Regions from separate parts of the Serratia sp. Res13-Sevr-LER1-36-b genome, predicted to be linked through region 2. Evidence: predicted binding sites of a transcription regulator. Region 2 holds the regulator's gene; each other region holds the start of a gene.
The links. The regulator LexA, encoded in region 2, represses DNA repair genes until DNA is damaged. The targets are predictions, from matches to a motif close to TNCTGTATGTACATACAGNA.
Positions count from the first base shown of each region.

Region 1 (10,575 bases), on a different contig from region 2:
GGCGGCTTTAAAAGCGGTATACACGGCGTTGCTTTTGGGTGCACAGGCCAGATAAACGATCGCCTGTGCGATAGCGCGTTCCCCCTCTGCAGGGCCAACGCGGGTGAAGCAATCCCAGGCGGCAATAGCCACCTGCATTCCGCGCGGATCGGCGTTGCCAACGTCTTCAGAGGCAATGGCCAGCAGGCGGCGCGCCACATACAGCGGATCGCCACCGGCGGTAATAATTCGCGCATACCAGTACAAGGCGGCATCCGGTGCGGAACCACGCACGGATTTATGCAGTGCAGAAATCAGATCGTAATAGCGATCGCCTTTGTTATCGAAGCGCGCGCTGCGTTCACCAGAGACCTCTTTGAGCAGCTCCGGGGTTAATACCCGCATGCCTTTGCCGTCGATTTCCGCCATATCGGCCATCATCTCCAGGCTGTTCAAGGCGCGGCGGGCATCGCCACCCACCAGTTCAGACAGCATGCGCTTGGTTTCCGGCAGCAGCTCGATATTCTGATCGCCAAAACCACGCGCCTTGTCTTCCATGGCCTGATCCAGCACCTGGCCGATGTCGTCCGCTGTCAGCGCTTTGAGCAGATACACCCGCGCACGGGACAGCAACGCCGAGTTCAGTTCAAAGGAGGGGTTTTCCGTAGTAGCACCGATAAAGGTAATGGTGCCGTCTTCGATATGTGGCAGGAAGGCATCCTGCTGGCTTTTATTGAAGCGGTGGACCTCGTCAACAAATAGGATGGTGCGGCGGCCTGCATCCCGGTTTTGCCGGGCGCGCTCGATGGCTTCGCGGATCTCTTTGATGCCGGAGGTCACCGCTGAGATGCGCTCAACATCGGCCCGACCATAGCGGCCAATCAACTCTGCCAGCGTCGTTTTCCCGGTTCCCGGCGGCCCCCACAGGATCATCGAGTGCAACTGCCCAGCTTCGATGGCGCGTGGCAACGGCTTGCCCGGAGCCAGCAAATGCTGCTGGCCAATGTATTGCGTCAGCGTGGTTGGCCGCATACGCGCGGCCAGTGGCTGGAACTCATTGTGGGAAAAATCGAGTGACATGTTGCTCACGTAGACCTCACTGGCGCTGGTCGTCCAGCGTCACCCCCTTCGGTGGGGTAAATTTGAATTTGGCAGCATCAACGCTGCTGCTCTGCTGGCTCTTCAACTGATAAGCGCTGCGTTGACCATCTTGCTCAACCGCTGCAAAGCTTTTGATGGTGCCGCTATTGGTCACGGTGATGGCAAACTGCTTCAGATTACCGCTGCTGGCCTTTGGCGTCAGTTCGAAATCATCGCCTTTCTGCTTCACGTTGTACTTTTTCCAGTCGTTAGCATCGTTACGGGTGATCAGCATAAAGGGCGTATTACCGGTGGCGTTTTTCAGCCAGGTGGCCGTCACCTGCTCGACGAACGGGTTGTAGAACCACAGGGTCTCACCGTCCGAAACCAGCACGCTCTCATCCGGCGAGGTCATGTGCCAGTTAAACAGATTGGGGCGTTTTACCCATAATTCACCTTCCCCTTGCTGCACCGCAGCGCCGTCACTACTGGTGACCGATTGGGAGAAGCTGGCATGGAAACTGTTTACTTTCGCCAGACGACTTTGCAAATCTTGCGCAGCATCCGCTAACACGGAAGTAGACGCGAATCCCGAAAGCAGACAACAGGCCATCAACAGTTTTTTCATTATTCCAGATACCTTATGAAATGCGTTTACCGCAAACTGGGTCAATATAACCCTGAACACCTCCACTCTACCCGAAGCGCTTGACTGACAGCCAGAGCACTATTCCGATAAAGCGGGGGTTTACGCTTCTTTGCACAAGGGCCGCAAAGCGGCCCTTTTATTATGGTTACAGCGCCTGATGGCAATCAGTCATGCCGTGGCGGGGCCAGCACCTCACGGTTACCGTTATGCCCCTGCTCGCTGACAATGCCCTGCGCTTCCATCTGTTCGATGATACGCGCGGCGCGGTTGTAGCCGATGCGGAACTGACGCTGTACACCGGAAATCGAGGCACGGCGTTTATCCACCACAAACTCAACCGCCTGATCGAACAGCGGATCCAGCTCTTCGTCACCGTCCAGACCACCGCCTGCGCCACCCTCACCGTCTTCACCGGCGCTGAGAATGCCCTCTTTATACTGCGGCCGCTCACGCGCTTTCCAGTCTTTAACCACGGCATGAACTTCCTGATCGCGGACAAACGCCCCGTGCACACGCACCGGTATCGAAGAGTTCGGTGCCAGATACAGCATATCGCCCATCCCCAGCAAGGATTCCGCTCCTCCCTGATCGAGAATGGTGCGGGAGTCGATCTTGCTCGATACGGTAAAGGCGATACGCGTCGGGATGTTGGCCTTGATCAAACCGGTGATCACGTCCACCGAAGGACGCTGGGTTGCCAGCACCAGGTGGATCCCCGCAGCACGCGCTTTCTGTGCCAGGCGAGCGATCAACTCTTCCACCTTTTTGCCCACCGTCATGATCAGATCGGCAAATTCATCCACCATCACCACGATGTACGGCTCTTTTTCCAACACCGGCGGCGTGATATCCATGCTGTCGCTTGGCTTCCAGAACGGATCCGGGATTGGCCGCCCCATCGCCTCGGCCTGATCGACGCGCTCGTTATAGCCCGCCAGGTTACGAACCCCCAGGGCAGACATCAACTTATAGCGGCGCTCCATCTCGGCTACGCACCAACGCAACGCATTGGCGGCGTCTTTCATATCGGTAACCACATCGGTCAGCAGGTGTGGAATGCCTTCGTAGACCGACAGTTCCAGCATTTTCGGGTCGATCATGATAAAGCGCACTTCTTTCGGCGTGGCTTTATACAAGATGCTGAGGATCATGGCGTTGACCCCGACCGACTTACCAGAACCGGTGGTGCCGGCTACCAGCAGATGCGGCATTTTAGCCAGATCGGCAACCACTGGCTGACCCGCGATATCTTTACCCAATACGATCGCCAGAGGCGATGGATTATCGCGGAAGGCTGGGCAATCCAGCACTTCGCGCAGATACACGGTTTGCCGTTTGACGTTCGGCAACTCTAGGCCGACGTAAGGCTTACCTGGGATCACCTCCACCACACGCACGGCGGAAGTTGACAATGAACGGGCCAGATCGCGCGACAGGTTGGAGATACGCGCGGCCTTGACGCCGGGAGCCAAATCCAGTTCGAAGCGGGTAATGACCGGGCCAGGCAGAATATCGACCACGTCGGCCTTGACGCGGTAATCCGCCAGGCTGGCTTCCACCAGCCGCGCTTTCTGTTCCAGCGCGAAGGTATCGACCGGCTCGACCTCTTTCGGGGCCTCGGTCAACAGATCCAGCGTTGGCAGTGGCGTAGTCGGTTTCTGCAGCGGCATATCATTACGCATCAGGAATGGATGGATCAGGCTGTCCATCGCTGGTGCTGGCGGTTGCTGCTGAACGGGTGGCTGATAAGTCTGCTGCGGCTGGTAACCAGGCGCAGGGTTAGTTTGTGGACGCGGTGCCTGATAAGCGGGCACCTCAGGCTCAAACTGCCCGAACGGCACATCGTCTTCCAACTCGCTTTCCTGCTCGATGCTATCCTCAAGCTGTGGCGACAGAGTAAACAGCGGCTCGGTTGGGCCGTCATCCACCAGATCTGCCATCGGTGAGAAACTGTAGGCCTGGCGAGTATCCACCGGACGAGTCACCGGAGCCGTTTCTCGATCAGGCTGCGGCTCTTCTACGCCATAGCGTGCCTGTTGCTGCGCGGCAAATGCCTGACCGAGTTCGGCCTCACGCTGCGCATCTTCGTCATCTTGTTGATACTCTTCTTGCTGATACTCTTCGCCATAGCGCTGGCTTTGCTGTTCGGCAAAGGCCTGACGCAATGCGGCCTCTTGCAAGGCTTCATCTTCTTCCTGCGGATTGCTGACCGGTTCTGGCTGAAGTTCATCCCCACGGTTGCGCTGCTCCTGCTCCGCGATCCGCTGCGAAGGCAGCTTGATGCCGTAGGAGGCCAGCTCACGCCGGGTTGGAATACGCACCGGATTTGGCCGTGGCAGTTCCGGGCCGATGCCCTGTTTGATCTGCGAGCTCGCATCGCTGGTGGCAGTAAACGCAGGCATAAAGGTGTTGTTCACCACGCCGGCGGTTGCTGCGGCTGCGGCAGTCGCCGCTGGCCTCACTACCTCTCTGGCGCTGAAACCCGTCGAGCCAATGACATCGTCGCTATCCCGCTGGGCCGCAGAGAAATCAAACGGTGACGGCTCTGGTTTTGGCGTAACGGGGGTCTGCCAGTCACCCAGGCGCGGCTCATGTTCCTCACGATAAGGCTCCGTTACGCGCGTCGTTCTCGGTGCCGGAGTCTCTTCTGGCAGTTCAAACGAATACAGCGGCGGCGTGTCTTGTGGCGGCGCAGGGGTTAATGGATGCTGATTGATGGAGGCAGGCGCTGTCGGGGCCACGGTGACCGGAGCCTGAACGGCCGCTTTCGGCATTACCGGGATATCGGTAACGACCGGCGCTGGCTCGGCAAGCGGGAAGTCATCATCGCTGGCACGCAACCCACTCAATAAAGGATCGGCGGCATCTTGCGCTTCTTCTTCGGCGGTTTCGGTCACGGAAGAGGCAGAGAACAACGCGTCGTCCTCATCAACTTCCATAGTAGCAGGTGCCACAGGTTGGCCGCTTTCCTCGTGCTCATCGAACACGACATCGTCATCGTCGTGATAGCGGTCTTCACGGCGTGAACGGTTAGTCATAAAGGTAGCGGCGCCCAGCACTACACCACCAATTTTTTCCGCAATCACCAGCCATGACCAGCCGGTGAACAGAGTCAGCCCCACAGCCCAAATGCCGAGCAGCGCCAAGGTGGCGCCAATGCCGTTAAACCACGGCAACATGGCATTGCTTAGCAGGCTGCCAATCACCCCGCCGGAAGCGAAGTAATAGAGATCGTCGACGTTCAACGCCGCCAGGCCACACGAAGTAAGCACCAGCGCCAATGTGCCGATCAAACGTAACGAGAGCCCAAAGAAATCGACATAATCGCCGTCATCGCGCCGACGGTAACCGGACAGGCACAACACCAGCATAATCGGTGGGATCGCGTAGGCAAGGACCCCAAAGGTGAAGAACAACGTGTCGGCCAACCATGCGCCTACTCCGCCGCCCAGATTGTGGATAGGCTCATGCCAGGCAGTTTGCGACCAACTAGGATCGGAAGGATTGAAACTGACCAACGCAGCCATAAGGTAAACGGCAAATATTGCCACCACGATCAACACAGCCTCGAGCAAACGCCGCCCACTGCTGAGTTTTTTCAGGGTAACTTCTTTATCTTCTGTGTATTCCTGGCTCAAGAAAGGCACTCCAGGTTCCTGTTGACGGATAGAGTAACGGCGCCGGGAAGTTTCCCCGGCGCCAAAACTGTATGAATAAACAGGAGTGTAACGAATTTAATCAGGTTTTGCACCTGCACCTTACCGTGTTTTGATAACCAGACGGTTACTCTGTTTGACTTCTTCCATCACGACGTAAGTACGGGTGTCATTAACCCCCGGTAAACGCAACAGAGTTTCGCCCAACAGCTTACGGTAAGCTGACATATCTGGCACACGGGTTTTCAACAGATAGTCGAAATCACCGGAAACCAGATGACACTCCTGAATTTCTTCAAGTTTTTGCACCGCAGAGTTGAATTGCTCAAACACATCCGGCGCGCCGCGGTTCAACGTGATTTCCACGAAGACCAGCAGGGAAGCATCCAGATAATGCGGGTTAAGCAATGCGGTATACCCATGAATAAAGCCTTGACGCTCAAGACGGCGCACACGCTCCAAACAAGGGGTTGGGGATAACCCCACGCGCTTTGAAAGTTCGACGTTCGAAATGCGCCCATCCTTCTGCAACTCATTGAGGATGTTGCGATCGATACGGTCGAGATCTTTCCCCGGGCGTTTTTTAGTATCTACCATTATTATTGTCTCTCTTATGTTCTTCCCTGCACTTGCCACACCCTAGCCAACGTCAATGTGCAAGGATTTGTTCCAAGCGAAGACCCGATGCCAGTGTTAAGCGGTTCATCCCCCTGAGGGAACAGGATACGTAATACCAACCGCCCTTGTGCTTCGTCACTATTCGTCACTACCATCTTCCGCCGTTGCCCAGCCTGTCTGTCACCTCTGGGCAACGAATTCAAATGATTTACGTTCAGAAATCCATCAACTCCCGCCAGGGCAAACCCTCCCTCACCCATCGCAACCCGGCAATGTTCTGCCTGGGTGGCGAAAATGCCTACGATTTGCTGCTGGCACGGGGTTAATTTCTTCTTCCTATGATGTTTTCGCAAATGCGCAGCGGATTGTCAAAGTAAAAGAAGTAAAATCAGTAGAACGTACCGCCAGCAAAACTGAGCACCTGATTTTTTGTTAAGAATTTCCCTCATTCAAAACCCGGCAGTTACCGCCATAAACCCGGCAATAACCGCGTTTTTAGCCTATTGCTGTACAAAATTATCGCGTTCAGTTCCCCGCCCTGCCGAGGGATAAAAACTCGGCTAATAGACGCTGGTTATCAAACAAATCGGTAACAACATCCCCTGGCGCTTTTTTTACTGCCGCATTTTCCCTACAATCGGTTCCATTGTCCGCCATTGTGGGAAACGAGGTTATTCATGGGCACGGCTAAACATAGCAAATTATTGATCCTGGGCTCTGGCCCAGCTGGCTACACCGCAGCGGTTTATGCTGCGCGCGCGAACCTGAACCCGGTATTGATCACCGGTATGGAGCAAGGCGGTCAGTTGACCACCACTACCGAAGTGGAGAACTGGCCAGGCGATGCCGAAGGTTTGACCGGCCCGGCGCTGATGGAGCGGATGCGTGAGCACGCAGAAAAGTTCGACACCCAGATCGTGTTTGATCATATCAACAGTGTCGATCTGCAGAACCGTCCTTTCCGCCTGTTGGGTGATAGCGGTGAATATACCTGCGATGCCTTGATTATCGCTACTGGCGCATCGGCCCGTTATTTAGGCCTGCCATCGGAAGAAGCTTTCAAGGGCAAAGGGGTCTCCGCCTGCGCTACCTGCGATGGTTTCTTCTATCGCAACCAGAAGGTCGCCGTAGTCGGTGGTGGCAACACCGCCGTGGAAGAAGCGCTGTATCTGTCGAACATCGCCTCTGAAGTTCACCTGGTGCACCGCCGTGACACTTTCCGCAGCGAAAAGATCCTGATCAATCGCCTGATGGAAAAAGTGAAGAACGGCAACATCATCCTGCATACGGACAGCACGCTAGACGAAGTGTTGGGCGATCAGATGGGCGTCACCGGAATGCGCTTACGCAGCACCAAAGACACTGAGCAGACCAAAGACTTAGAGCTTGCTGGCGTATTTATCGCGATCGGTCACAGCCCGAACACCTCGATTTTTGGCGGGCAGCTTGAGCTGGAAAACGGCTATATCAAGGTGCAGTCCGGCATTCACGGTAACGCGACCCAGACTTCCATCCCAGGCGTATTTGCCGCAGGTGACGTCATGGATCACATTTACCGCCAGGCAATCACTTCAGCCGGAACGGGCTGTATGGCCGCACTGGATGCCGAACGCTATCTCGACGGTATCGCGCAGGCCGAAGTTAAGTAAGCCCTCATCAGCAATGATACCGAGGCGGCCTGTGGGCCGCCTTATTTTTATCCACCACCCCTGAAAGTTCAAAACAACCCCATCCGCGCTAAAAACGTGACTGTTGCCCAAGTTATGAAAGGGATATTTATTTCACGTCTACCGAGTGACGAGGTAACATTAGCGTTCACTTGTCTTATTTCCCGCTGAGACAAACACTTTTTTAACAGTACGTTAACCAAGCCTGCTACAACAGGCATCGGCGACGCAGACTACCTGATGAAAAAAACCAGACAGCACCAGTTAACCCGTTGGCTCAAAACACAGAGTACGTTGGCGCAGCGTTGGCTGCGTTTATCCATGCTGTTAGGCCTGGCAAGCGGCATTTTGATCGTCGCCCAGGCCTGGCTGTTGGCCTCACTGCTCCATGCACTGATTATTGAGCATCAGCCCCGTGGCGAACTGGTTTCGTCATTTATCTGGTTGGCCGCCACCTTTGCCTTGCGCGCCTTCTTGAGCTGGCTACGCGAACGGGTCGGCTTCATCTGCGGGCAGGTCATTCGCCAGCGTATGCGTGCGCAGGTGCTGGATAAGTTGCAACAGCTTGGCCCCGCCTGGATCCAGGGCAAGCCCGCCGGGAGCTGGGCCAGCATCATCGTTGAGCAAATTGAGGATATGCAGGATTACTATTCCCGCTATCTGCCGCAAATGTATCTGGCCGTGTTTATCCCGGTGCTGATCCTGATCACCGTCTTCCCGATCAACTGGGCGGCCGGGTTTATCCTGCTGGCTACCGCCCCGCTGATCCCGCTGTTTATGGCGCTGGTCGGTATGGGGGCAGCCGATGCCAACCGCCGTAACTTTGTCGCGCTGGCAAGGCTCAGCGGCAATTTCCTCGATCGCCTGCGCGGCCTGGATACTCTGCGTCTGTTTAATCGCGGCCAGGCTGAAACCGATCACATTGCCAAATCCTCAGAAGATTTCCGCCAGCGCACTATGGAAGTGCTGCGTCTGGCCTTCCTCTCCTCCGCCGTGCTTGAGTTCTTCGCCTCGATTTCCATCGCCGTGGTGGCGGTCTATTTTGGCTTCTCCTACCTCGGTGAACTGAACTTTGGCAGCTATGGCATGGGCGTAACGCTATTTGCCGGTTTTCTGGTGCTGATCCTGGCACCGGAGTTTTTCCAACCGCTGCGCGATCTGGGCGCCTTTTACCATGCCAAAGCTCAGGCTGTGGGCGCTGCTGAAGCGCTGGAAACCTTCCTGGCCGCCGAGGGTGAGCAGGTTGGCAATGGCTCTCAAACGCTAAATAGCGAAGAAGCACTGACCATACGGGCACAGCAGTTGGAAATCCTCTCGCCAAATGGGGTAGTGCTTGCAGGGCCGCTTGATTTTACCTTGCCAGCCAACCAGCGCATTGCTTTGGTCGGGCTTAGCGGTGCCGGGAAGAGTTCGTTGTTGAATCTGCTACTGGGCTTCCTGCCCTATCGTGGCTCGTTGCTGATCAACGGCATCGAACTGCGCGAGCTGGCTGCGGTTAACTGGCGTCAGCAACTGGGTTGGGTGGGGCAAAACCCCCATCTGCCAGCCCAAACGTTACGGGACAATATTCTGCTCGGCTACCCGCAGGCCAGCGAGGCCCAATTGCAGCAGGCCGTCGAACAGGCTTACGTCAGCGAATTCCTGCCCCACCTGCCAAAAGGGTTGGCAACCGATCTGGGCGACGGTGCTGCCCGCCTTTCCGTTGGGCAAGCTCAGCGTGTGGCCGTAGCGCGAGCGCTGCTCAGCCCGCGCCGCTTGCTGTTACTGGATGAGCCTGCGGCCAGCCTGGACGCCCACAGCGAACGTTTGGTGATGCAGGCGCTGAATGCAGCCTCTCATCAGCAGACCACGCTGTTGGTCACGCACCAGTTGGAAGATACCGAAGATTATGACCAGATTTGGGTGATGGACAGCGGCAAAATCGTGCAGCAGGGCAACTACGCCACGCTCAGCACCCAGCCCGGTCTGTTTGCCAAACTGATTGCACACCGCAGCGGGGAGCTATAATCATGCGCGTTTTGCTGCCATTCCTGGCGTTGTATCGTCGTCACACGTTTCTGATTTTACTGGGTATCGTGCTGGCTATCGTCACCCTGCTGGCCAGTATCGGCCTGCTAGCGCTGTCCGGCTGGTTCCTGGCCGCCTCTTCTCTGGCCGGGCTGGCGGGATTGTATACCTTCAACTACATGCTACCGGCCGCTGGCGTACGGGGTGCGGCAATCTTCCGTACCGCCGGACGTTATGCAGAACGGGTCGTCAGCCATGACGCCACTTTCCGTGTGTTGTCCCATCTGCGGGTCTTTACCTTCCGCAAGATCCTGCCGCTGTCACCGGGTGGTATTGCCCGCTTCCGTCAGGCTGAGCTTCTCAACCGCCTGGTTGCCGACGTCGATACGCTCGATCACCTCTACCTACGCGTTATTTCGCCGATGGTCAGCGCTGCGGTGGTGATTGTGGTGGTTACCTTCGGCCTCAGTTGGCTGGATGTTCCACTAGCCCTGACGCTGGGCGGAATTTTGTTATTGCTGTTGCTGGCCGTTCCGCCGATCTTCTATCGCGCAGGTAAGCCTATTGGGGAAGAGTTGACCCTGTTACGCAGCCAGTACCGCACCGACCTGACCGCATGGCTCCAGGGGCAGGCCGAACTGGTGGTGTTTGGCGCGCTGGACGGTTTCCGGCATAAGCTCAACGCGACCGAACAGCGTTGGCAAAGCCGTCAGTGGCAACAGGCTTCGCTAGGGGGGATTGCTCAGGCGCTGATGATCCTGGCAAGTGGCCTCACCGTGACGCTATTGATGTGGCTTGCCGCTGCGGGGATCGGTGGCGATACCCAACCCGGGGCCCTGATTGCCTTGTTTGCCTTTGCCGCCCTGGCCTCTTTTGAAGCCATGATGCCCGTCGCCGCCGCGTTCCAACATCTGGGCCA
Region 1 covers NZ_JADACK010000005.1:196,646-207,220, reverse strand. Annotated here, with positions in the region: gene IMQ33_RS02065 (replication-associated recombination protein A) at 1-1,068, opposite strand, end outside; gene lolA (outer membrane lipoprotein chaperone LolA) at 1,076-1,687, opposite strand; gene IMQ33_RS02055 (DNA translocase FtsK 4TM domain-containing protein) at 1,873-5,346, opposite strand; gene lrp (leucine-responsive transcriptional regulator Lrp) at 5,467-5,961, opposite strand; gene IMQ33_RS26260 (hypothetical protein) at 6,186-6,308, shown strand; gene trxB (thioredoxin-disulfide reductase) at 6,660-7,631, shown strand; gene cydD (cysteine/glutathione ABC transporter permease/ATP-binding protein CydD) at 7,890-9,656, shown strand; gene cydC (cysteine/glutathione ABC transporter ATP-binding protein/permease CydC) at 9,659-10,575, shown strand, end outside.
Region 1: IMQ33_RS02055 (DNA translocase FtsK 4TM domain-containing protein) is a predicted target of LexA. The motif match lies at 5,412-5,431, and genes of this name have one in related genera.

Region 2 (10,575 bases):
TCAGGCCAGAGGAGTCGTCAATATACATATTGCGCTTCTCCAGCAGGATCCCCATGGTGCTCGAGATCCGCGCCCAATCCTCATCATCCAGTTGGCCGGTACGGATACGGGTCTGATCCACGCGCGACAGCGAGGCCAGCATACGCATCATGATCTGGTTGCAGGGCATCTCCAGGCTGAAGATCAGCACCGGTTTATCCTGCGTCATCGCAGCATGTTCGCACAGGTTCATCGCGAAGGTGGTTTTACCCATTGCCGGACGGGCCGCGACGATGATCAAGTCAGACTTTTGCAGACCGGCGGTTTTCTTGTTGAGATCGTGATAGCCGGTGTCTACGCCGGTAACACCGTCGTGCGGCTGCTGATAGAGCTGCTCAATGCGGGCGACGGTATCTTCCAGAATACGTTCGATGCCTTTGGGGCCTTCATCTTTGCTGGCACGGTTTTCCGCGATCTGGAATACCCGGGATTCGGCCAGATCGAGCAGATCTTCACTACTACGCCCTTGCGGATCGTAACCCGCATCGGCGATTTCGTTGGCGACGGAGATCATTTCACGGACGACCGCACGTTCACGCACGATATCGGCATACGCACCAATGTTGGCCGCACTAGGGGTGTTTTTCGATAATTCTGCCAGATAGGCAAAACCTCCCACCGTCTCCAGATCGCCCCTCTGTTCCAACGACTCGGACAGCGTGATCAGGTCGATAGGCCGGCTCATCTCCAGCAGACGCTGCATTTCGGTAAAGATCAGGCGGTGTGGGCGGCTGAAGAAGTCGTTGGCGACTACGCGCTCCGCCACGTTATCCCAGCGTTCGTTATCCAGCATCAAACCGCCCAACACGGACTGCTCCGCCTCCAGCGAATGTGGCGGCATCTTCAGCCCTTCCATCTGGCGGTCTCTGGGTTCGTACGTGTTTGTCTTGTTGGTTGGTTTTTTGCCTGCCATGAAGCCTATTCTTTATTCAGTTGCGAATGGGGGGTAGCTGACGCAAGAGTATACGTGATTTTCAGTCATGATTCCCTGCGCAAAAAAGGATTAATCACTGCGCAACGGGCTAGATAGTCTGGGCTGATAAGCGTAGGGTGAAAACAGCCATTTAAACGAGGTAGCGACATGTCAAAACGCATCCAATTCTCCGCCACCGGCGGCCCGGAAGTGCTGCAGTATGTTGATTTTATTCCTGTCGATCCCGCAGCGGGGGAGGTTCAGGTCGAGAACAAGGCGATCGGTATCAACTATATCGATACCTACGTACGTAGCGGCCTGTACCCACCAGCAAACTTCCCAAGCGGGTTAGGTACCGAAGCGGCCGGGGTGGTCATCAAGGTCGGGGCAGGTGTCAGCGCGGTCAAACCGGGCGATCGCGTGGTTTATGCCCAGTCCGCACTGGGTGCCTACAGCGAAGTTCACAACGTCCCGTTGGAAAAGGTGGCTATCCTGCCGGATAACCTCACTTTCGAACAGGGTGCTGCCTCGTTCCTCAAAGGGTTGACCGTACATTATCTGCTGCGCCAAACCTATGAGGTCAAGCCAGGCGAGGTATTCCTGTTCCATGCCGCCGCCGGGGGGGTTGGGCTGATCGCCTGCCAGTGGGCCAAAGCGTTGGGTGCCAAACTGATCGGCAGCGTGAGTTCTGACGAGAAAGCCGAGCAGGCAATGCGTGCCGGCGCGTGGGCCACCATCAATTATCGCCAGGAAAACATCGCCCAGCGCGTAGCTGAACTGACCAACGGCGAAAAGGTTAACGTGGTCTATGACTCCGTAGGGCAAAGTACTTGGCAGGACTCATTGAACAGCCTGAAGCGCCGCGGACTGATGGTGAGCTTTGGTAATGCCTCCGGCCCGGTTACCGGCGTCGATCTGGCATTGCTCAATCAGAAAGGCTCACTTTACGTCACCCGTCCTTCGCTCAATGGTTACATCACCAACCGTCAGGAATTGCAGTTTGCCAGTAACGAGCTGTTTTCGCTGATTGGCAGCGGTGCGATTAAAGTTGATGTGAAAGCGACACAGAAGTTTGCTCTGGCAGATGCCCTGCGGGCACACCAGACCCTGGAAAGCGGCCAGACCAGCGGCTCCAGCCTGCTGATCCCTGGTCTGTAACGCCACAATAAAGAAAGGGCCCCATCAGGAGCCCTTTCTAGTTTACTGCGTTTTGTAGGGGTAGAGCAGAGTCCGCCAGAGATGGGGGTTGCTTTAAGCAACACTCTTGTCAGCTCTCGCGGTGATGAAAATGATTAGCATCACTGCTGCGGGAGTCATCCTAGCAGCCTCGATAAGTAAAAAATATGTTTAATATGCCGCATTCGCATTTAAAACATCAAGCTGTGATCCCCGCCACACTGGCAAGCAATCTGCAGGGTGAGTTTCAGCGTGACTGACTGATATTTAGGCAAAAAATCTTAATAGCGCCGTATCTGAGGTTTCTGCATAGAGCGGTATATCCACACGCCAACCACCGCCAGGATCAGCCACGGCAGCAGTTTAAACACCATGGCAAACAGCCCGCCCAGTAGCATAAAAGCCGCGGCCACAAATAACGCAGCCATCACGCCCAACAGTGAAATACCGGTTACCAGCAGCATGGCGACAAAGCCGATCAGAAAGAACAGTTCTAACATAGGTTGCTCCTTGGCAAAACAATAGGTCTGTCTTGTTCTTTACAAGAAACGTGCCAACTTGAAGTTAATGATAACTTATTGAAATAATGAAAAAATGGCGCCACACCGGGTGACGCCATTAGTCAAAAAAACCAACTTTTAGTCAAGTTTTTTGCCGATTATGCCATTTCAGTGCGAGGTGAGCGCACCAATGCCAAAGCCTGTTCGACGGTGCGCACATCAGCTCCTGGTTTATGGGCATTTTCACTCAGATGACGGCGCCACTGCCGCGCACCAGGGATCCCCTGGAACAAACCGAGAATATGGCGAGTGATGTGGCCCAGATAGGTGCCGTTCGCTAGCTCGCGCTCGATATACGGATACAGCGATTCGATAATCGCCACGCTGTCCATCACCTCGCTCTGGCGGCCGAAAATCTCGCTGTCTACCCGCGCTAGAATGCCTGGATTCTGGTACGCCTCGCGCCCCATCATCACACCGTCCAGATGTTGCAGATGCTGTTGGGCTTCTTCCAGCGTTTTCACGCCGCCGTTGATCGCAATGGTCAGCGCCGGGAAGTCACGTTTCAACTGATAAACGCGCGGATAGTCCAACGGAGGGACTTCGCGGTTTTCTTTCGGGCTCAGGCCAGAAAGCCAGGCTTTACGGGCATGAATGGTGAACATATCGCATTCCCCACGCCCAGCAACGGTAGAGATAAAATCGTACAGGAACTCATAGCTGTCCTGGTCATCGATGCCAATACGGGTTTTAACCGTCACCGGGATCGACACCACGTCGCGCATCGCCTTGATACAGTCGGCCACCAAGGTCGCCTGCCCCATCAGACAAGCACCAAACATGCCGTTTTGTACCCGATCTGACGGACAACCGACGTTTAGGTTGATCTCGTCATAGCCACGCTGCTCCGCCAGTTTGGCGCAGTGCGCCAATGCTGCCGGATCGCTCCCCCCTAACTGCAATGCCACGGGGTGTTCTTCCTCGCTGTATGCCAGATAGTCACCTTTACCGTGGATGATCGCACCGGTGGTCACCATTTCTGTGTACAGCAGCGTTTCCTTGCTCAGCAGACGATGGAAGTAACGGCAATGGCGATCGGTCCAGTCCAACATAGGAGCAATGGAGAAACGATTGGCGGCGTATTGGGTGTTGTTAATATCTTTCGTCATGCTGAGTTACTGGCTACCTGATAAGTCCGGGACTCGACAACCGACGCGCTGTGCCGATGCCGCAAACGGCTATTATAACGACAATCCACGCTCTTGGGAAAATCGTCGTTCATCCTGATTAGGATCTCAGAGCGATAACGTTTTCACACGACCTTATTCCAATTGTCGGATCACGCGGCACGGCTGCCCAAGCGCCAACACGTTAGCCGGAATATCCTCGGTCACCACGCTGCCCGCGCCGATGGTGGTGCCATCACCAATGGTGACTCCAGGCAGGATCACTACGTTGCCGCCAATCCAGACGTTACTGCCAATCACCACCGGCCTGGCTGAGGTATGGAACGGAAAATCGGCATTGCCGGTAAACCGCTCACTGGCCTTGAGAGGGTGGCTTGGCGTGTAGATTTGCACGTTCGGGCCAATCAGCGTGTTATCGCCAATGGTGATGGTGTTGCAGTCAAGAAACACCGCATTGACGTTGATAAAACAGTTCCTGCCAATGCTGATATGCTGCCCGTAGTCGCACCAGAACGGTAATTCAATCCAGCTGTCATCCCCCCAGGCCGCAAGCAGCTCACGCAACAGACGCTGTTTCTCTTCAGACTGATGTGAATCCAATGCTGTGAGCTGTTTAGTCAGGCTCCGCGCCCGATGGTACATGGCAATCAGCTCATCATCACGACTGTTATATACCTCGCCGCGCAGCAATTTCTCTCTTTCTGACATCCCAGGCTCCTGAAAGGTTTGGCTCCATATGGGTTATACCGCCGTGCCCGAGTGGAACCTATGACATAAAGCGGCAAACCGTGACCTGCATCTCATTCTGCCTAGTCTTGCTGCGGAAAATCGCCCTATTAGCCGCGTTATCCAGGGAAAGCGGGGCAACCCTCGGCGATTGCGTTGAAACATGATAAAATCGGCTTCTTTGCATAGCCGGATAATTGCCATGAACTCAACCAACCAGGAAAAGCTGCTCGCGCAGGCTGAACAACTCTGTCAGCAACGCAACGTGCGACTGACCCCGCAACGGCTGGAAGTGTTACGCCTGATGGCTGAGCAACCCGGCGCCATCAGCGCTTACGATTTGCTGGATTTACTGCGTGTGGCAGAACCGCAGGCCAAGCCACCTACGGTCTATCGTGCACTGGATTTCTTGCTGGAACAGGGGTTTATCCACCGCGTTGAATCGGCAAACAGCTATGTACTGTGCCACCACTTCGAACAACCTATGCATACCTCTGCCCTGTTTATCTGCGATCGCTGCGGACAGGTCACGGAGCGTACTACCGAAGGGGTGGAAGAAACCTTGCAGAAACTGGCTCAAGAATCAGGGTTTGTGCTGCGGCACAGCGTAGTGGAAGCCCACGGTCTGTGTTCTGGCTGTGTGGTGGTAGAAAATTGTGAGAACCAACACGATTGCGATCATGACCACAGCATTGTGGTAAAGAAAAAATAAGCGGATTAGATTGCAGGAGGGAGCGGGTACATCCTTGTTCCCGTGGCCGTGGCAGGGGGGAAATCTGCCAGGCCGGATGGTGTCGTAGCGCCGCAATACTCAGCGGCTCATCGCGCTACCAACGATACTTGCTGTGTTCTTCCCAGGCTTTGACTTCTTTTTCGGCTGCCTCTTTCTGGTAGCCATAGCGTTCCTGGATTTTACCGACCAGCTGTTCGCGTTTCCCTTCGATCACGGTGATATCGTCATCGGTCAGCTTGCCCCATTTTTCCTTCACTTTACCTTTAAACTGCTTCCAGTTACCGTCGGCTTGATCTTTGTTCATAATCTCTCCGTTACTCTTGGTTGTCAGTTTTAGATAAATCTGGCTGGACTTAACTGAGTCAAATTTAAGGTTATCTAATGCGTCCGTTGCCAATTAAGCGCGGGCTTAATTCGCCAGCCACGTGATTAACTATAGTCACCCATCACGAAAAGCGCTCGAAAAGCAGCATGAAATAGGGTTAGGAAAAGTCTTAATAGCAAAAAACGCCATTAAAACAGTAAGCAAGCGAAGCATAACAGCCCCCGACACATGTAACTAAATGTGAATACCCATCCAGAATCATCAACTAGTCTGGCCTATGTATCGCTAGTTAGGGGATGAAAACCAGGTGCCTTGCACGCTATGACGGTGCCAAACCCAGCCCAAAGCAGCCCCGCGCAGTGCCAGGAATACCGCCAGAGCCAGCCATAAACCGTGGTTGCCTAATACCGGCAGGGTGAACAACGTCAGCCCGTAGCCCACTGCGGCTACCGCCATGCTGTTACGCATTTCTGCTCCACGGGTGGCGCCGATAAACATGCCATCCAGCAGGTAGCACCAAACCCCCACCAGGGGCAGCACTACTTGCCAAGGCAGATAATGATTTGCCAGCGCACGCAATTCCGGCAGCGAGGTTAAGCCCGCCACGATCTGCTGCCCGGCAAACAGATAAATAACGGCAAAACCACAGGCAACCAGGCAAGCCTGCCGACAGGCTGCACGCCATACGTTATGCAGTTGCCGCCCGTCCCGCGCACCATAGGCGTGGCCGGAATGGGCTTCCACCGCGTAGGCAAAACCATCCAGCGCGTAGGCGGTAAAGGTCAGTAAATTCATCAGCACCGCATTCACCGCCACCACTTCTCCGCCCATGCGGGCTCCCAGAATGGTTAACGAGGCGAAACACAGTTGCAGTAATAACGAGCGCAGCATAATGTCGCGGTTAAGTGCCAGCAGGCGGCGCAGATCCCCACGCCAGGCGGTACGCAGCATCGCCAGCGAAATCCCCCGCATGCGTAGTACCCGCCATGCTAACCACAAACCTAGCAGCAGCGTGGAGTACTCCGCAATCACCGTGGCAGCCGCGGCCCCCTGCACGTTCCAACCCAACCCCATCACCAGCCAGATATCCAGCACGATGTTCAGCAGGTTACCGACGATCAGCAAGATCACCGGCGCCCGCACGTACTGAACTCCCAGCAACCAGCCGAGCAGCACCATATTGGCCAACGCCGCCGGAGCGCTCAGCCAGCGGATCTCCAAAAATAGCCTGGCCTGTACCAATACTTCCCGATCGCCCCCCACAATGTTCAGCGCCAAGGTGATCAATGGGGCTCGCAACAGCACAATCGCCAGCCCGGCCACCAGCGCCAACAATAACGGCTGCATAAAGGCGCGAGCCAGCCGGTAGGGATCTTGCGCCCCCAGCGCCTGCGCAGTCAGCCCGGTGGTGCTCATACGCAGGAACAGCAACAACATAAACAGGAAGCTGGTGGCCATTGACCCCACCGCGACCCCGCCAAGGTAGCTAGGGCTATCGAGATGGCCGATAACGGCGGTATCCACCAGGCCAAGCAAGGGCACGGTAATATTGGAGAAGATCATCGGCAACGCCAGACGCCACAGAGCTTTGTCGGTGTTGCTGGTGAAGGCAGAAAGCAGGCGCATGGCGATATGTTCCCGTAAAAGCATGGATTTTAGCGTAGCTTAGAAATGACATCGCCCCAGAGATGGGGCGAAGTTTGCCGTTTTAAAGGGCTGTAATACGAGGTAAAGCGGTTAGATCCAGTCACCGTTGCGGATCACACCCACCGCCAGGCCTTCGATGGTGAAGTTCTGCTGGCGCAGATCGACCACGATCGGTTGGAATTCACTGTTTTCTGGCAGCAGTTCGACGACGTTACCGTGTTTCTTCAGGCGCTTGACCGTGACCTCGTCTTCAATACGGGCGACGACAACCTGGCCGTTGCGTACGTCTTGAGTCTTATGCACTGCCAGCAGATCGCCATCCAGGATGCCGATATCTCGCATCGACATGCCGCTAACGCGCAGCAGGAAATCGGCATTAGGCTTGAACAGTGAAGGATCCACCTTATAGTGCCCTTCAATGTGCTGCTGAGCCAACAGAGGTTCACCGGCAGCCACACGGCCCACCAGAGGTAACCCCTCTTCATCTTCCATCAGCAAGCGGATACCGCGTGATGCACCGGAGATGATCTCGATAACGCCTTTGCGAGCCAGCGCCTTCAAGTGCTCTTCTGCAGCATTTGGTGAGCGGAACCCCAGGCGCATTGCGATCTCGGCACGCGTCGGTGGCATGCCCGTTTGCGAAATATGATCGCGAATCAGGTCGTAGACCTCTTGCTGTCTGGTAGTTAGTGCTTTCATTCCGCCCCCTGTTTGTTTATACAGTCTTGCTGTGAGTATATACAGCTAAGTCTGGATTGGGAACCGAAGAATAAATAAAAATCAGCAGGTAGCGAGCGGGATCGCAACGATGCCTGCCGGTTTTCACGCCAAATGCTGCCAAAGTACCGAAACCCAAACGAACAGCGCCAGAATGATTGCCAGCGATACCGCCGCCGAGCCCATATCTTTGGCCCGCCCGGAAAGCTCGTGATATTCCGTACCCACGCGATCGACAACGGCCTCAATCGCGCTGTTGAGGATTTCGACAATCATCACCAGCAGCACCGAGCCGATCAACAAGATGCGCGCTATCGCCCCCACGTCCAGCCAAACCGCCACAATGATAGCGACTACCGTCGCCACCAGTTCCTGGCGGAATGCGGCTTCGTTCTGCCAGGCAGCGGTTAAACCTTTATAGGAATAGCCCGCAGCTTTAATGATACGCGTCAGGCCAGTTGCTTGATTTGCCATAGTTAAGAACGCCTTTCTCCAAGATGGATCATGTACCCGTCGTGTTGCAGCTGCAACGTTCCAGACAGATTTGCCAGTCCAATCACATTTTTATCGCAGCGCAGTATACAGCAAGGTTGGAATACCTTAATCACCTAGCTATGTCATACCAATGCCGCGAGCGCATGAATGCGCTAGAGCGGCCAATTTGATATCCATCAGGTATAATTCAACTATGTACTTCCATTGCCGTGAACGGCCGTGGATTTCCCAACGCCACAGATCTGCTACCCGGTTTCTGGTATGCTTGCGGCGAATTGCTAACAAGAGGCTTCACGTTGTCATGTCAGGTTGGCGTAAAATCTATTATAAGATATTGAACTTACCACTAAAAATGTTGGTAAGAAGTAAGGTTATCCCTTCAGATCCGGTCACGGAGTTAGGGTTGGATCCCTCACGACCGATTTTGTATGTTTTACCTTATAATTCCAAGGCGGATTTACTCACCTTGCGCACCCAGTGTCTGGCGCAAGATCTGCCCGATCCCCTTAACCCGTTGGAAATCGATGGCACCGTGCTGCCAAGCTACGTGTTTATCCACGATGGCCCACGCGTATTCCGCTATTACACCCCCAAAGAAGAATCGGTAAAACTGTTCCACGATTATCTGGATCTGCACCGCAGCAACCCGGATCTCGATATTCAGATGTTGCCGGTTTCGGTGATGTTTGGCCGCTCCCCAGGGCGCGAAGGCCACGGCACGCCGCACCTGCGCCTGCTGAACGGCGTACAGAAGTTCTTCGCCGTACTGTGGCTGGGGCGCGACAGCTTTGTCCGTTTCTCCAACACCGTGTCCCTACGCCGGATGGCGACCGAGCACGGCACCGATAAGACCATCGCGCAAAAACTGGCCCGTGTCGCCCGCATGCACTTCGCTCGTCAGCGCCTTGCCGCCGTTGGGCCAAGCCTGCCTGCCCGTCAGGATCTGTTCAAAAAGCTGCTGTCCTCCAAGGCGATTGAAAAAGCGATCGAAGACGAAGCGCGCAGCAAAAAGATCTCCCACGAAAAGGCCCAGCAGAACGCAATTGCGCTGATGGAAGAGATTGCCGCCGATTTCTCCTATGAAACGGTGCGCCTGTCCGACCGCGTATTGAGCTGGACCTGGAACCGGCTGTATCAGGGTATCAACGTCACCAACGCCGAGCGTGTGCGTCAGTTGGCGCAGGATGGCCACGAGATCGTCTATGTGCCGTGTCACCGCAGCCATATGGACTATCTGCTGTTGTCCTATGTGCTCTACCATCAAGGGCTGGTGCCACCGCATATCGCAGCGGGTATTAACCTGAACTTCTGGCCTGCCGGGCCGATATTCCGCCGCCTGGGCGCGTTCTTTATCCGCCGCACTTTCAAGGGCAACAAACTCTATTCCACCGTGTTTCGTGAATACCTCGGTGAGCTGTTCACCCGTGGTTACTCGGTAGAATACTTTGTTGAAGGTGGTCGTTCCCGTACCGGCCGCCTGCTGGAACCGAAAACCGGCACCCTGTCGATGACCATTCAGGCCATGCTGCGCGGCGGTACCCGTCCGATCACCCTGGTGCCGATTTATATCGGTTACGAGCACGTGATGGAAGTAGGTACTTACGCCAAAGAGCTGCGTGGTGCGACCAAAGAGAAAGAGAGCCTGCTGCAAATGGTGCGCGGCTTGCGCAAGCTACGCAACCTCGGCCAGGGCTACGTGAACTTTGGCGAACCGCTGCCGTTGACTACCTACCTGAACCAAAACGTCCCGCATTGGCGTGAATCTATCGACCCGATCGAAGCACAGCGCCCAAGCTGGCTGACGCCTGCGGTCAACGATCTGGCGGCTCAGATCATGGTGCGTATCAACAACGCTGCCGCCGCCAACGCCATGAACCTGTGTTCTACCGCGCTGCTGGCCTCACGCCAACGTTCGCTGACCCGTGAGCAGTTGCTTGAGCAGCTGGAATGCTACTTACAGTTAATGCGTAACGTGCCTTATGCACCGGACGCCACCGTACCAACACAAACGCCAGACCAGTTGCTGGATCACGCTTTAAACATGAACAAGTTTGAAGTGGAGAAGGACAACATCGGTGACATCATCATTCTGCCGCGCGAGCAGGCGGTACTGATGA
Region 2 covers NZ_JADACK010000019.1:152,038-162,612, forward strand. Annotated here, with positions in the region: gene dnaB (replicative DNA helicase) at 1-952, opposite strand, end outside; gene IMQ33_RS14015 (quinone oxidoreductase) at 1,121-2,110, shown strand; gene pspG (envelope stress response protein PspG) at 2,410-2,628, opposite strand; gene dusA (tRNA dihydrouridine(20/20a) synthase DusA) at 2,787-3,797, opposite strand; gene IMQ33_RS14030 (sugar O-acetyltransferase) at 3,951-4,523, opposite strand; gene zur (zinc uptake transcriptional repressor Zur) at 4,744-5,253, shown strand; gene IMQ33_RS14040 (CsbD family protein) at 5,369-5,578, opposite strand; gene dinF (MATE family efflux transporter DinF) at 5,885-7,225, opposite strand; gene lexA (transcriptional repressor LexA) at 7,337-7,945, opposite strand; gene IMQ33_RS14055 (diacylglycerol kinase) at 8,069-8,437, opposite strand; gene plsB (glycerol-3-phosphate 1-O-acyltransferase PlsB) at 8,760-10,575, shown strand, end outside.

Region 3 (10,575 bases), on a different contig from region 2:
AATCGCAGGCAACACAGAAGGGGATTACTATGTGGCAAGCCGTTAGCCGTCTGTTAAGTGAACATCTTGGCAGCGCAGAAATCCGCGAAAGGACTGAACTGCCCGGGGGAGAAATCCACCCGGCGTGGCGCGTGAGTTACGGTGACAGCGAGGTGTTTGTTAAATGTGATACCCGCGAAATGCTGCCGATATTCACCGCAGAGGCAGACCAACTGGCGCTGTTGGCGCGCAGTAAGACCGTGCGTGTCCCCGAAGTGTATGGGGTTGGCAGCGATCGCGATTACAGTTTCCTGCTGCTGGAGTATCAACCCCTTAAGCCGCTGGATGCGCACGGGGCGCACTGTCTCGGGCAACAACTGGCCCGCCTGCACCAGTGGAGCGAACAACCGCAGTTTGGCCTCGACTTCGATAACGACCTTTCCACCACGCCGCAGCCCAACGCCTGGCAACGCCGCTGGGCAGAATTTTTTGCCGAGCAACGCATCGGCTGGCAGCTACAGCTGGCGGCGGAAAAGGGCATGACCTTCGGTGATATCGACGAAATTATCGACGTGGTATACCTGCGGTTGCAACACCATCAGCCACAGCCTTCCTTGCTGCACGGCGATCTGTGGCCTGCCAACTGTGCTCAGGCCACGGATGGGCCTTTGCTGTTCGATCCAGCCTGTTACTGGGGCGACAGGGAGTGTGATTTAGCGATGCTGCCGCTTTATCCTGAATTGCCCGCCCAGATTTATGACGGCTATCAGAGCGTGTGGCCGCTGGAGGCCGGGTTTATCGAACGTCAGCCGCTGTATCAGCTTTATTACCTGCTCAACCGCAGCAACCTGTTTGGCGGACAACATCTGGTCATGGCACAGCGGGCCATCGACAAGCTGCTGCATCCAGAAACGCTCTAAACGATAAGGTGCCGCATGCGGCACCCCAGATTGATGACAAAGCGGCAATATTACTGACTTATCTTAACGGGCGCAGTATGCAGCGCCCCTACGCCACTCCGGCCATTTGCCCTAGCAACTTGAGCACAAAATAAGCCACCACGGCGATCATCACCGGCAAGATATACAGCGGGAAGTATTGCAGCAAAATGGTGTGGTGCGGCAACGTCACCCGCTCTTCCAATTGTGCACGCGTGTGCCCTTCGCTGCCCTTGGCCTGTTCCAGGATCATCTGATCTTCCAATCCTTCACGGATAAACTTCACCTGACGCGACATGCGCGCACCGGAAGTCTGCAATGCCAGGCCGACAAAAATCAGGAAATAGATAATGATAAACATCAGATTAGCGCCGCTAAACAGGCCCTTATCCACGTCCGGTACCGGTGAGTTGTACCAGAAAATATTCAGGAATGGCGTATTGAAACGCACCATGTCGACCATAACGTGGACAAAATCCAGCATCACGGCGTTGATCCCTCTGGACTTCTCACTGTGTTGATAAACAAAACCCAGCAGTGAAACCAGCGTTGAAAGTAACGCCGGGATGAAAACGACCCATCCGAAAATGCGTTTCAATATGGCAACGCGCCCAGCCTGTTGATACGTCATGTGTTCCCCTTGTAAGCGACGTAACCGTTGTTGCGCTAAGTCTACCTGTAGTTAATGAAACTCGCCCACCGTTTTCTTCGTCTTCCTGTCTGAATCCAGTGAGATCCAGCACTTTGAGAAAACACCCCGGGCCCGAAGGGTGCAGGTGTCTGAACAAAAATGATAGAGTGGCGAAAACATTTTCTTTTACTGGTGCTGCAGGAGTTAATTGTTAATGGCTTATTCGCAACGCATAGCAACCGCAATTTTTGATATGGACGGTCTACTGATCGACTCTGAACCCCTGTGGTTACAGGCGGAAATGGACATCTTCAGCTCATTGGGGCTGGATCTGTCCGATCGTCAGAACCTGCCGGATACGCTGGGTTTACGCATCGATCTGGTAGTACGGATGTGGTTCCAGGCCATGCCTTGGCAAGGGCCTTCCCAGGAGGAAGTGGCTGGCCGCATCATCGAGCGGGCCATCGAGTTGGTACGGGCAAAGCGCCCGTTGCTACCTGGGGTGCAACAAGCTCTGGAACTGTGCCGTAGCCTGGATTTGAATATTGGGCTGGCCTCCGCCTCTCCGCTACATATGCAGCAGCAGGTGCTGAAGATGTTCGATCTGGAGAGCTATTTCGATCAATTGGTTTCGGCCGAATACCTGCCCTACAGCAAACCGCACCCGGAAGTCTATCTGATCGCCGCAGAACGCCTGGGCAGCGATCCACAGCACTGCATTACTCTGGAAGACTCCTTCAACGGTATGATTGCCACCAAAGCGGCGCGTATGAAATCGATCGTGATCCCTGCGCATGAATACAGCCAGGATCCCCGTTGGGCCTTGGCCGACCTTAAGTTGCAAAGCCTCGAGCAGTTGACTGCCGCTCATCTTGCCTGATCTTGACGGCATCGGCCCCGCCGGTGCCCTTTTCCCTTCCCTGCACCCGCAAAATAAATAAAACGCCATTTCATTTTTATTGAATTAAGACACCATTCAAATTATGCTAGTCGCATAAAGAAAACACCGGGCAATTAGGTGACACTGTCACTGCCACGCGGTTGCCATCGAAAGCCCGGTGCTTTCTTCCCTCACGGCAAGAGAGCAAAGCTATGATTCTGAATTCCTTCGACTTAACGGGCAAAGTGGCGCTAATCACTGGTTGCAATACCGGCCTGGGGCAAGGCATTGCGATTGGGTTGGCGCAGGCCGGTTGCGATATTATCGGCGTGAACCGCAGTCAGCCCCTTGAGACCATGAGCAAAGTCACCCAGACCGGGCGTCGGTTCCTGAATCTGAACGCCAATCTCGGCAATATCGACGCCATCCCTTCTCTGCTAGCAGCCGCCGTTGAGGCGTTTGGCAGAATCGATATCCTGGTGAACAACGCAGGGATTATCCGTCGTGAAGACGCCCTGAATTTCAGTGAACAAGACTGGGATGAGGTGATGGACGTCAATATCAAGACCCTGTTCTTTATGGCACAGGCGGTGGCCAAACAGTTCATCAGCCAGGGCTGCGGCGGTAAAATTATCAATATTGCTTCGATGCTTTCTTTCCAGGGCGGCATTCGCGTACCGTCGTACACCGCGTCGAAAAGCGCAGTACTTGGCGTCACCCGGCTATTGGCCAATGAATGGGCACAATACCAGATTAACGTTAACGCCATTGCACCGGGCTATATGGCCACCAACAACACCCAGCAGCTACGTACCGATGAAGACCGCAGCCAGCAGATCCTCGAACGCATACCCGCCGGGCGCTGGGGCACGCCGGACGACTTGATGGGCCCGATAGTCTTCCTTGCCTCGGCAGCGTCCGACTACGTTAATGGCTACACGCTCGCGGTAGACGGTGGCTGGCTCGCTCGCTGATCTCCACAGCAAACATATCCCTCCCCGAATTTGGACGGGCGCAGCATGCAGCGCCCCTACATTACGAGTCTTCCTGTATACCGCGCCCGTCAGAAATACTGTTTCAACCCTTTGTAAAACGGCGTAAAATTAACAACTCGTTACAGGGTAACCGCTTCCGTAACTGTAAAAATTCCCATATACTGGATAAATTAACAGTTTAGTGACCGGAATATAGCAACATGACCGCGGAAGGACATCTCATATTTTCAGTTGCCTGCGCGATCTTTGCCAAGAAAGCGGAGGTGACTCCCGTGCTCGCCGCTGGCGATTGGTGGCACATCATTCCTGCCGCGCTACTGACGTCACTGCTACCCGATATCGATCACCCTAAATCCATCTTGGGCCAGCGCCTGCGTTGGATCGCTATCCCAATCTCACGCGCCTTTGGTCACCGTGGTTTCACCCATAGCCTGCTGGCGATCGTCGGCGGCATGTGGTTATTTCAGCTAGAAGTGCCGCGCGGTTGGCCTATCCCTGCAGACGTGCTACACGCCATGATTATCGGTTATTTCAGCCACCTGCTGGCCGATATGCTCACCCCTGCCGGCGTGCCGTTACTTTGGCCCTGCCGCTGGCGTTTCTGCTTGCCAATATTGAATTCACAAAAAGGCAACCAGCTGGAGCGGGTACTGTGTCTATGCCTGGTAGCTTTCGCCATTTACTGGCAAGGGGATTACACTCTTCCGGTGCAGTCATATTTTGAGCAAATAAAAAATATTAGACTGTGATCACAAAAAAACGCCTATTTTTACGCCTTTCCGCTCATTGCATCGACGATTTTCAGTCAAAAGTTATATTAAATTCTTTTTAGATATAAGTGCGCTTCATCGCAAACTGTTACGATATTTACATCGCATTACATCGGTGCGTGGCACCTTTAATTATATAAAAACAAGATTGGAGACATTGGGGATGAATCTACCGCTCGTATTAAACGTGCTGGTTTTTGCCGCCCTCCTTTTGCTGTTGGCGCAAACCCGCCACAAGCAATGGAGTCTGGCTAAAAAAGTGCTGGTTGGCCTGGCACTGGGTGTGGTGTTCGGTTTGGCACTGCAACTGGTTTACGGCTCGGACAACCCGGTGCTGAAAGAGTCCATCAGCTGGTTTAACATCGTCGGTAACGGCTATGTACAGTTGCTGCAAATGATCGTTATGCCACTGGTTTTCGCCTCTATCCTGAGCGCGGTAGCCAAGTTGCACAACGCTTCTTCGCTGGGCAAAATCAGCTTCCTGACCATTGGTACCCTGCTGTTTACCACGCTGATTGCCGCACTGGTGGGCGTATTGGTCACCAACCTGTTCGGTCTGACCGCAGAGGGTCTGGTCCAGGGCACACAAGAAACTGCTCGTTTGTCGGCGATTGAAACCAACTACGCGGGTAAAGTGGCCGATCTGAGCGTACCGCAACTGATCCTGTCATTCGTACCGAAAAACCCGTTTGCCGATCTGACCGGGGCTAACCCAACGTCAATCATCAGCGTGGTGATTTTCGCTGCCTTCCTGGGTGTAGCTTCTCTGCAACTGCTTAAAGATGACCAACCGAAAGGCCAGCGCGTGCTGGTAGCTATCGATACCCTGCAAGCCTGGGTGATGAAGCTGGTCCGTCTGGTGATGAAGCTGACTCCTTACGGCGTACTGGCGTTGATGACCAAGGTCGTTGCAGGCTCCAATATCCACGACATTATCAAGCTGGGCAGCTTTGTGGTTGCCTCTTACCTTGGTCTGGCGATCATGTTCGTGGTTCACGGCCTGCTGCTGAGCTTCACCGGCGTTAACCCGCTGAAATTCTTCCGCAAGGCGTGGCCGGTGCTGACCTTTGCCTTCACCAGCCGTTCCAGCGCTGCCAGCATCCCGTTGAACGTGGAAGCACAGACTCGCCGTCTGGGCGTGCCGGAATCAATTGCCAGCTTCTCGGCTTCATTTGGTGCCACTATTGGTCAGAACGGTTGTGCGGGTCTCTACCCGGCAATGCTGGCGGTGATGGTTGCGCCAACCGTAGGCATCAACCCTCTGGACCCACTGTGGATCGCAACGCTGGTCGGCATTGTTACCGTCAGTTCAGCCGGTGTTGCCGGTGTGGGCGGCGGCGCGACCTTTGCTGCGCTGATTGTGCTGCCAGCGATGGGCCTGCCGGTGACCCTGGTCGCCCTGCTGATTTCGGTTGAACCGTTGATCGACATGGGCCGTACCGCGCTTAACGTTAGTGGTTCGATGACCGCAGGTACCGTCACCAGCCAACTGATGAAGCAGACCGACAAAGCCATTATGGACAGCGAAGACGAAACGGAACTGGCTCACCGGTAACCCTAGACTGATCTGCAAACTGAACCGGTGCCCAGGCGCCGGTTTTTTTTCGCCAGGACTGCCAATGATATCTCATTAGTATTAGTGTGTAGCAAATAGGATCCGTGGAGCCCATTATGATTGAAACCCGCCTGCTACATCAGTTCATCGCCGTCGCCGAGGAATTGCACTTCAATCGCGCAGCACAACGGCTGCATATGGCACAACCCCCGTTGAGTCAGGCTATTCGTCGGTTGGAGCATGAGATCGGCGCTCCCCTGTTTGAACGCACCAATCGCTGCGTGTCGCTCACGCCTGCTGGAACCGACTTTCTGGCAACGGCAAGAAAGGTGTTGCGCCTGCTTGATGAAGGCGTCGAACAGACCAGGCGAGTAGCGCAAGGCATCGAAGGCCATCTCACGTTAACCTTCATCAATATCGCCCCCTATGACGCATTGCTAGGCGCATTGCAGCGCTTCCGCTCTGCATTCCCCGCCATCTCCTTCACGATGCGTGAGGCCACGACTCAAGAGCAGGTCGAGGCACTGGAACATGGCCGCGCCGAGCTCGGTTTCATGAGACCACCGGGCAGGACGGCTCCGGAGCTGCGCTTCGAGTCCATTCTGCGAGAACCCATCATGATTGGCCTGCCAGCCACACACCCTCTCGCGTGCCATGAGATCATTCCACTGGCCGCACTGCGAGATGACGCCTTCGTATCGTCACCACGGCACCTGGGCCAGGGCTTCCATGACCAGCTGGTTCAGCTTTGCGCAGCGGCAGGGTTCATACCACGCATTGCCCAACAGGCGCGTCAGCTGCAAACTCTGGTTGCTTTGGTGGCCAGCGGCTTCGGCGCTGCACTGTTGCCCACGTCGTTGGCGCAGGAGGGTCGCAAAGACGTGGTATTCCGGCCAATCCAGGTCAATGCACCAGACGCACTGCGGCATGTGGAATTGCTGATGGCTTGGAACCCGCACTCGCCTTGTCCTATTCGAGACAAACTGATCGATGAGGTGCGAGATGCCATGGCATCGGCGCCCTTGATTGAAACCTGATAAGTCTTGTTTCGGTACAAATAAGATATTTTACACTCATGAGCGGTCGCTCCATCATCGTGCTATTGCCAAACGGAGGTACATGATGACAGATCGACGCTTAAACGAGCCGTTCAAAGACAAGGTAGCGATTGTCACTGGCGGTGGCCGGGGACTTGGGAAAGCTTACGCCAAGGCCCTCTTGGAGCGTGGCGCACGGGTAATCGTTAGCGACCTGGGAACCAGCCTTACCGGAGACGGGGCTGACCCAGACGTGATGAGCGAGGCGATGCATGCCTTGCAGGTCGACGGTGGATCGTTCATCACCCACAGCGGGCGCCTGGATAACGAGGATGGCTGCCAACAACTCGTAGCGCTTGCCATCGAGCAATTCGGCGCGCTGGATATCCTGATCCACAACGCTGGTTGGGTCGGCTATCAGCCCATTGAGACACAGGAAGAGGAATTCCTTGATCGCTCCCTTGGCATCAACGTGCGTACGCCGATCTGGTTGAGCAAGCACGCCTGGGCGCATCTCAAGCTTTCCCCATCACCACGGATCGTGCTGACAACCTCTGACCGTGCCATGTATCAACGCTACGCGCAGCCAGGCCTGACGGCCTACGCCGCTGGCAAGATGGCCCAAGTGGGCATCATGAATGCCCTGAGTATGGAAGGAAAACCGGACGGCATTCTGGTCAACGCCATCTCTCCAGTAGCCAAGACCCGCATGTGGGGGATCACACAGCCACCCACAGACCTAAAACCCGAGTGGGTGGTGCCGGGCTTGCTGTATCTGGCCAGCTCGTTATGTCAGGACACAGGCGTTATCCTGCGCGCCAGCAACGGCCAGTTCACTGCAACCCGCTTTTGTGAAAACCCCGGCGTAACCTATCCTACGGATCTGGCGCGAATTGAGTGTGCCAGCGTGGAGGATGTCGCCCACAATTGGCCGCGCATCAAGGAGTTTGGCGATGCGTGACGAGTGTCGTCTACACAAGATCGCCGAAGTCCGTGCCGACCTTGGCGAGAGTCCAGTCTGGGATAAAGACAACCGCCTTTTGTACTTCGTCGATATCTCTGGTGGCAAGATTAACGTCATGACCCCGCAAGCACGGCTGACAACCGTCTATCAATCGACGGCGCGCATCGGTGCCCTGGCCCTTACGGATAGAGGCAATCTGATCTTCACCGAAGATACGCGGGTTGCCATTCTGGATCCCAAGGAAGGCGTGGTCCGCACGCACTCTACCGCTGCCCATAACAAAGGCTGCTATCGGTTCAACGACGGGGCCTGCGATCCGCAAGGACGCTTTATTACCGGCCTGATGCACGAGGGGCCGAACCGTGAGGCCGGAGCGCTGTATCGCTATGACAGTGAACTGAACGCCCAAGCGATCCAGAGGAATATCGCGCTGCCTAATGGCCTGGCCTGGTCGGAAGATGGCCACACGCTGTTCTTTGTCGATTCCATCGCACGTTCAATATTTCGGGCCGCATACACTCCCAACGGGGAACTGGAGGCCGTATTGCGCTTCGCCGAAACCCCGGCAGAACTTGGACGTCCCGATGGTATCGCCCTGGATCGAGCCGGAGAATTGTGGGTCTGTATGTTCAACGGAGGATGTTTGCTGCGCTACGACAGTAACGGCAACCTGAGCGAGTGCGTCACCATGCCCGTGCCGCGCCCCACCAGTTGCTGCTTTGGCGGGGAAGGTTTGGAAACCTTATTCATCACTACGGCGCGGTTTGCCATGACGCCCTCTGAACTGGCTGAATACCCTGACTCTGGCGACCTCTTTGCTATTCGCCCAGCCATTGCCGGTGTTCCACGTCACTTGTTCAAAGAGTGCAAGATGGGCCGATAGCAGAACAGTGGGATTTTATAAACCGCGGGAGATAACAAAGGCTGGGAGGGGAAAGCGTAGGGGCGACGCTATGTTCGGCCCCCTACAACTACGGCAAGCTTAAAACGGATAGTCGTGATAACCCATTTGCGCTGAAATCTGACGAGCGGCGGTGTGCAACTGCGCCACGTAGCCCTCTTTGCCTTCTTCGGAGAAGCGGATGGTCGGGAAGGAGATGCTCAAGCCCGCGATCACCACGCCAAAACGGTCAAACACTGGCACCGCGATGCAGCGCAAGCCTTCTTCCTGTTCTTCGATATCTTCGCCAAACCCCTGCTCGCGGACCTTATCCAACAGCGGCAGTAATTCAGCGGCGCTGGCGATGGTGTGCGGAGTGCTGCGGGTAAACTCGACGTGGGACAGGATTTCTTCCACTTCGCCGCGATCGCGCCAGGCTAGCAGAACTTTACCAATCGCGGTGCTGTGCAGCGGGTTGCGGCGACCGATGCGTGAATACATACGCAGGTTATACATGGAGTCGATTTTGTGGATATAGACGATGCTGTCTTCATCCAGCGCCCCCAGGTGGATGGTCTCACGCGTCTGGTTAGACAGTTCACGCATCTGGATGTCCGCGCTGCGGATCAAATCGACGTTTTGCAGCGATTTTGCACCCAGTTCAAACAGCTTGAGGGTCAGCGAATATTTCTCTGACTCCCCTTCCTGTGAGACATAACCCAGCGACTTCATGGTTTGCAGGAAACGGTAAACGGTACTTTTGGACATCATTACCCGCTGTGAAAGCTCGGTAATGCCGATCTCGCGCTCATCACCCAGTGCCTGCAGGATGCCAAACACTTTCAGCACTGATGAAACGGAATCCGGTTGTTTGTCTAGATCTGCGTTAGCCATGGTTAATACCTTAACTTAACTATTTTTGTTTTAGGAAATTTGAACAAGAGTTTCAGTATAATCGGAACATTTCACCCCATGCAATGGAAGTTGCGCAATATTCGCCATTATTGGTGGGATTAGCGGCAGACATCGCACTACTTTTTACATTTAGCACAGAAACGGCAGGTGCATTCGGCGAGAAATATGATTAGCATTGTAATATTCCCCCTGTTTAATAACTACCTCCATGACAACGCTTGCTCATTCCGACGGCTTACCCGTCCCGCAACGCTACGGAGCGATCCTGGCCATTGCGCTAGGTATTACCGTTTCAGTGCTTGACGGGGCGATCGCCAACGTGGCCTTGCCGACCATCGCCCGCGATCTTAACGCCAGCCCGGCCAGCTCGATCTGGGTAGTCAATGCCTATCAGTTGGCGATCACCATCTCGTTGCTATCGCTTGCGTCCTTGGGCGATCTGATTGGCTATCGTCGTATCTATCAGGCTGGTCTGCTGGTATTCAGCATTACCTCGTTATTCTGCGCCCTGTCCGATTCGCTATTAACACTGACGATTGCCCGCGTGCTGCAAGGGTTTGGTGCCGCGGCGATTATGAGCGTCAATACCGCCCTGATCCGCATTATCTATCCGCAACGCTTTCTTGGCCGTGGCATCGGAATCAACTCGCTGATCGTAGCTTTCTCTTCCGCCGCCGGGCCTACGGTCGCCGCCGCCATTTTATCCGTAGCCTCTTGGCAGTGGCTCTTTGCCATCAACCTGCCGATTGGCATCGTCGCACTGATGCTGGGAATGAAATACCTGCCGGCTAACAGCCAGAAAAGCAGCAATCAGCGCTTTGACCCTACCAGTGCGGTGATGAATGCCCTGACGTTTGGCCTGCTGATCACCGCCATCAGCGGTTTTGCCCAGGGGCAAAGCCTGCTGCTGATTGCCGCTGAAATCGCGGCGTTGCTGGTGATTGGTTACTTCTTTGTGCGCCGTCAGTTGCGGCAGACATCCCCTTTACTGCCGGTGGATCTGCTGCGCATCCCTATTTTTGCGCTGTCGA
Region 3 covers NZ_JADACK010000005.1:643,572-654,146, reverse strand. Annotated here, with positions in the region: gene IMQ33_RS04075 (fructosamine kinase family protein) at 30-899, shown strand; gene IMQ33_RS04070 (YniB family protein) at 988-1,548, opposite strand; gene hxpB (hexitol phosphatase HxpB) at 1,763-2,428, shown strand; gene kduD (2-dehydro-3-deoxy-D-gluconate 5-dehydrogenase KduD) at 2,641-3,402, shown strand; gene IMQ33_RS04055 (metal-dependent hydrolase) at 3,624-4,172, shown strand; gene IMQ33_RS04050 (L-cystine transporter) at 4,357-5,748, shown strand; gene IMQ33_RS04045 (LysR substrate-binding domain-containing protein) at 5,865-6,785, shown strand; gene IMQ33_RS04040 (SDR family NAD(P)-dependent oxidoreductase) at 6,868-7,746, shown strand; gene IMQ33_RS04035 (SMP-30/gluconolactonase/LRE family protein) at 7,739-8,632, shown strand; gene kdgR (DNA-binding transcriptional regulator KdgR) at 8,732-9,523, opposite strand; gene IMQ33_RS04025 (MFS transporter) at 9,753-10,575, shown strand, end outside.
Region 3: IMQ33_RS04055 (metal-dependent hydrolase) is a predicted target of LexA. The motif match lies at 3,583-3,602, and genes of this name have one in related genera.